DNA from 2 places in the Clostridium sp. 001 genome. Region 2 is predicted to be linked to the other one. Evidence: riboswitches for the same ligand, from Rfam matches in the RefSeq annotation. Region 2 holds a riboswitch; the other holds the start of a gene.
The links. A riboswitch is a leader RNA that binds a small molecule or an ion and turns the genes downstream of it on or off. The one in region 2 is predicted to bind glycine.
Positions count from the first base shown of each region.

Region 1: linked by a shared signal. The riboswitch ahead of B5S50_RS15705 (amino acid permease) and the one ahead of gcvT (glycine cleavage system aminomethyltransferase GcvT) in region 2 are both predicted to bind glycine.

Region 1 covers NZ_CP020473.1:3,362,426-3,365,643, forward strand. Annotated here, with positions in the region: gene B5S50_RS15700 (DUF1653 domain-containing protein) at 453-707, shown strand; glycine riboswitch at 967-1,053, shown strand; gene B5S50_RS15705 (amino acid permease) at 1,194-2,588, shown strand; gene budA (acetolactate decarboxylase) at 2,760-3,218, shown strand, end outside.
Region 2 covers NZ_CP020473.1:491,895-495,112, forward strand. Annotated here, with positions in the region: gene gcvH (glycine cleavage system protein GcvH) at 1-348, opposite strand, end outside; gene gcvT (glycine cleavage system aminomethyltransferase GcvT) at 365-1,471, opposite strand; glycine riboswitch at 1,538-1,631, opposite strand; gene B5S50_RS02120 (lipopolysaccharide assembly protein LapB) at 2,006-2,962, opposite strand; gene B5S50_RS02125 (cell wall-binding repeat-containing protein) at 3,169-3,218, shown strand, end outside.

The DNA.
Region 1 (3,218 bases), 1.7 Mb from region 2:
TCCAATTGAAAGTGCCGATAACACTAATCAATCCTAGAATGTTTATTTTGTTTTAGGAATATTGGATTCTAATTAACTCAACTTTCGCACATATAAACTTTTTTAATTAATAGTTAAGAATGAAGAATTAATAGTTAATGTGAATTTTTTTCCGTTACACTACAAAAAATCTTTGATTAAGCTTTTCACCACTCGTTTCTCTAAAACGAAACATTGCTGATTTATATAAATTAAAAGATTTTTTGCGACAGCTAAAAATCATCCTTTACTATTAATTTTTCATTATTAATTCTTAACTTGCGAAGCTTTGCTTCGCAAAGTTTTAAAACTGCGAAAGTTGAGTAATTAATATATTAGTAGGAAAAAGGTGCTAGTCTTTGCCAGATGGATTACTTTTTTCTTTGCTATTAATTTTTATGTGAATACCAAGAAATTTAAGGAGTGTGAAATATATGGACGAATTAGAAAAAAGAAAAATAGAATTACGAAATCATAAAGGAAAGATGGTTAGACACTTTAAAAATAAAAATTACTTAATATTAGATTTTGCAACACATACTGAGACAGAAGAAGAATTAGTTATATATAAAGCTCTTTACGGTAACTGCGGTGTATTCGCAAGACCAATAGACATGTTTGTTAGTGAAGTAGATCATGAAAAGTATCCTGAAGTAAGCCAAAAGTGGAGATTTGAATTAATTAAATAGAAAAGCATTTTCATTTCTCTAATTTTATTTAGTTTTAACTTAATATGGTCACTTTAGTATAAATACTTTTAGAAATTATGACTAAATATAATTTTTATTTATTAAAAGTGAAGAAGTTGTTGCAATTTTATTAAATATGTATTAGTATATAATAAAATTAATAATTCAGATGAAGATAGTGGGAGAGTTATGGCTTTTGCCATTCACCGAAGAAGTAAATCTTTCAGGTACCTATTTAATTATAGAGATGACCGCTATTGGATGAATCCTTGGAGAGACTCTTATTGAGCACCGAAGGAGAAAGTCGCAGGGCGAAACTCTCAGGTAAAAGGACAGGGGAAAGGTAACATATCTTATAAAAAGTAATACATAATCAATTACTTCATTTGGATCTTATCTATTCCCATTTGTATCTCCAATCATAAAATATTTATATAGGAAAAGGCATTTTTAGTACATGCTTTTTAACTAAGATGGAGGGATAAAATGGATCAATTAACATCAGAAAATCAAAATTTATCGAGAGGACTAAAAAATCGTCATGTCCAATTACTTGCAATTGGAGGTGCAATTGGTACTGGATTATTTCTTGGTTCAGGCAGGTCTATTCACTTGGCTGGTCCATCTATTTTATTTGCATATACTATAACAGGAATTATTTTATTTTTTGTAATGCGTGCCCTTGGCGAATTATTGCTTTCTAATTTAAACTACCATTCTTTTGTAGAGTTTGTGTACGATTATTTAGGAGAAGGAGCAGCATTTATTACTGGATGGACATACTGGTTCTGCTGGATTTCACTTGCTATGGCCGATGTAGCTGCCACTGGACTATATGTACAATACTGGATTCCCAATATACCTCGATGGGTGCCAAGCCTTATAGTTCTTGTAATTTTACTAATTATGAACCTTACTGCGGTGAAATTGTTTGGTGAAATGGAATTCTGGTTTGCATTAATTAAAGTTGTTGCAATTTTAGCACTTATTATAGTTGGTACATTTATGATTATTAAAGGATTTTCTACAAGTGCTGGTGCATCTAGCTTTTCAAACCTTTGGAGACATGGCGGTTGGTTACCAAATGGGGTAAATGGTTTTATACTTTCATTTCAAATGGTTGTGTTTGCTTTCACTGGAATCGAATTGGTTGGTTTAACAGCTGGTGAAACTGAAAATCCAGAGCATGTTATTCCAAGGGCTATTAATAACATTCCAATTAGAATTATTATTTTCTATGTAGGAGCACTTGCTGTTATTATGGGCATATATCCATGGAACTCAATTAATCCGGCTAAAAGCCCATTTGTACAGGTATTTGCCTCAGTTGGAATTGCAGCAGCGGCAAGCATTGTAAATTTTGTTGTACTAACATCAGCTGCATCTGCTTGTAACAGTGGTATTTTCAGTACAAGCCGTATGGTTTACTCTCTTGCTCAAGAAAAAAATGCACCTGATTCAATGAAAAAATTAACTTCTAACCATATACCTTGCAATGCTGCAATATTTTCTGCAGCCGTTATATTAATTGCAGTTATTTTAAACTATATCATGCCAGGTGAAGTATTTGTACTAATTACAAGTATATCAACATTTTGCTATATATATGTTTGGGCAATTATAGTTATCTGCCACATGAAATATCGTAAAACTAAACCTGAACTTGCTGCCAAGAATAAATTTAGAATGCCACTTTATCCAATCATGAACTATATAATTCTAGCATTCTTTGCTTTTGTTATAGTTACATTGGCACTTAATAATGAAACTCGTGTAGCTCTATTTGTAACACCTGTATGGTTTATAATGCTTGGGGTGATTTACAAGATATTTAAATCAAAAAAGGAAACTGGAGAAGACAGCAAAAGAAATTTAGCATAGGTTAACATTAAAGAAATTTATTCCTAAATGTTATGAATTTAAATTTTGCAGATTTGTAAATTTGATCAACCTTCTAAATGGTTTAAGCAAATGTGTTTAATTGTAGTGACAGATTCTAAGAGTAGAAAGTAGGAATTTGCTATGCTATAATGACATAGAGGTGAATGTAATATGGATGATGAGGTGAAAGTCCCAAACCATATATATCAAATGTCTACAATAAATGCACTTGTTTCGGGACTATATGATGGCTGTGTTTCATTATCTAAACTTCTAAAAAAAGGAAATTTTGGTATAGGTACTTTTAAAGGTCTAGATGGTGAACTAACTCTCTTAAATGGAACTTTTTATAGGACTAAACCTGATGGCAGTGTATACGTATGTTCCAAAAACGTATCCGTTCCTTTTGCTGTAGTCACTGAAATGGAGAATTATAACACTTATAATATTCAAAATTGTACTTCTTATGAAGATATAAGAAAAGAATTGGACAGCTTTATAGAAAGTAAAAATATATTTTATGCTTTCTATATGGAAGGTAAATTTAATTATGTAAAAACACGTACTGTTGTAAAACAGAATATGCCTTATAAGCCTATGGCTGAAGCTGTTAAAAATCAACCTATGTTT
Region 2 (3,218 bases):
TGCATCAAGTAAGTCTTTCAATTCAGCTTCATCTGATACTTCAATTGAAATTATCCAATTTTTGTAAGGATCTTCATTTAGACCTTCAGGCCTATCTACAAGTTCCTCATTTACCTCTAACACCTTACCTGAAACTGGTATACACAAATCTGAGGCTGCTTTTACAGATTCAACTGTTCCAAATACATCACCTTTTGAGAATTCTGAATCCACTTCAGGAAGTTCCACAAAAACAATTTCTCCTAAAGAATCCTGTGCAAAATCCGTAATACCTATATAGGCTTTGTCTCCATCAACTTTTATCCATTCATGATCTTCTGAATACAATAATTCCTTTAAAGTTTTCATTTATAAATCCCCCTCACTATTTGTTATAATTTTTATTATAAAATTTTTTACTAACCACTTCGGCTTTCAAAAGCTTATTTCTCACCTTTATAGAAATAGAAGTTCCAATGGATGCATATTTAGAATCAATTAAAGCAAAACCTATATTTTTATTTAAAGAAGGCGAGCGATATCCAGTGGTTACTTCTCCTATTTTCTTATCCTCTGCAAAAACTTCATATCCGTGCCTTGAAATTCCTCTTTCCTTCATTTCAAAACCCACTATTTTTCTCTTTAGTCCTTCTTTTTTCTGCTTTACAAGAGCATCCTTACCTATGAAATTGTCTTTATCTAATTTGACAAAAATTCCTATACCTGCTTCAAGAGGTGTAATTGATTTAGACAATTCATTTCCATAAAGGGGCAAGCTAACTTCAAATCTCAAAGTGTCCCTTGCACCAAGTCCTACTGGTTTTATGCCATCTTCCTTACCTGTTTCAAGTATTTTATCCCACAGATACTCTGCATTTTCAGTTCCTGAATAAATTTCAAATCCATCTTCTCCTGTATATCCTGTTCTTGAAACCAAGCATTTTTTTCCTGCAACTAGTACATCTTTTTTGAAGAAATAGAACTTGATGTTATCTAAGTCTGTATCCGTTAATTTTTGAAGTACTTTTTGCGCATTTGGCCCCTGAATTGCAAGCTGTATAATTGAAGGAGATATATTTTTTATATCTACCTGAAAATTTCCCTTATTTTTCATCATCCAATCAATATCTTTATCCGTATTTGCAGCATTTATTACGAGAAAAAAGTGCTCATTTGTAAATTTATAAACAAGTATATCATCCACTATTCCACCTTCTGGATAGCACATAGGTGTATATAATATTTGGTTTTCTTTAATCTTAGATGCATCATTTGTTATTAAATTTTGAACAAATTCTAGTGCATCTTTTCCTGTTATATCTGCTTCTCCCATATGTGAGACATCAAACAATCCTGCTTTTTTACGTACTGCTTGGTGCTCAGCTGTTATGCCTTCAAATTGTACTGGCATATCCCATCCTGCAAAATCTATTATTTTTGCACCGTATTTCTCATAAGAATCAAACAGCGGAGTTTTCTTTAATTCTTCCATAACATAAGACCTCCTTCATATTTTTATGCATTAAAAAAGGATATGGAGACTATTTACCTAATAGTCCACATATCCTCTGTTTTTTTACCTGAGAGTTTCGATATTAAATATCTTTCACCTTTGGTACTGCTTTTATAGCAGATTTTTCAGAGTTTTGTCCTACAGCGCTCCTTCTACCTGAGAGTTTTTGATATAGCCGTGGCGGTATATCATTGCTTCTTCGGTTAACAACTAGATGTTATCTCGCACTATATTCATCCAATTTATATACTTTTTACTACATTATTAATATACACCTTAGAATATGGAATTTCAATAAAAATATCTTTTGTTATTTAAATAACAAAGTTGATCAATTTACAATGTAAAGCTGACCTAGCAAATGCAACAAATAAACTAACTTTATCTGTATTAACGTCTGTCTATTTGTTAAACTTGTTTTCTATATCTTTAATAACACTATTACTAACTGACTTTTCCCCACCTGATTTAATCAGGTGGTAGTTAAATTATACTCACCTATATCTAAAAGTTCTAGTTGATACTGTGTACATTTCCCATATCATGTTTATATAGTTTGCCTGTAGAAGCCTCAACATAATATCCATCTCTCGTATGACCTCCTAAAGTAAGATAAAATTCATAGCCATTCTTTGTAGTAGATGAATTACTATTAAAATATGCTTCTATAGGTTTAGATTCTTTACTATCATAAGAAATTGTTTTACCGCGATAATCTGCCATACACTTAACCTCATTTTTAATTACTGCAGTAGAATCAAGACTTGCATACAAATTCGTTCCATCATCATTCTTAATTACTGCGTATTTGCCATCAGGAAATTCAGCTTTCAAGACCATAGACAATGCCTGATCAAAGGTTACTGATCCACTTGCTGAAGGAACTCCTGTAGAAGCTTCAGCTGCTTCAGTTTGATCTTTCTTTTTTTGACCATCCGCAATATCACCCTCAAGTTTTTTCGCATCAGAATTATTAGCATCAAGCTTAAATATGTTATTTAAACAAATACTTGCTTCATCAAACTTATTATTTTTTATATCATCTTTGGCCTTAGCTAAATTATCAGATACATATAGTTTTTTACACTCATTGATTTTATTTTGAGAATCACTATATCTTTTAGGGTCTTGTTTATCTACCTTCTTGAAAATATTAATTGCACTTAGGTAATCCTTGCTCTTCATTTTTTGCACAGCACCTTCATAATTTTCTTTTGACTTCTTTAAAACGCTCATAAGTTGTATCTTTTTATCAACATCAGAAGTTTTCTTATAAGTCTCTGCTTCTGTATAAAACTTTATTGCATTATCGTAATCTTCTGTAGTTACAGCTTTATTTGCAGCCGTCAAAAGATCATTATATGGCTTAACCTTGTTGAAATAATAAAATCCAGAACACCCTGCAACAATTACAACTAAAATTATAATTAAAATTGTTTTAGTAGATAAATGTTTAATTCCATCTATCACATTAATTACCTTCCTTCATTATAAAAAACTAGAGCTGATATATTTAATAAAAAATTCATTTTTAAGCATTCTACAAAAACTTAAAAATTCCTCTTTTTATTTACATTATATTAAAATACTTTATTATTATGAAAATATATGTAAAAAATCCTTTTTGATATATAATTATAAAAAATTTACTAGCTTTTGGCATAGTTTGTGGTTTATTGGTTGCACCAGCTTTTGGTACACATACTTCTTATAATACTGTAAAGAC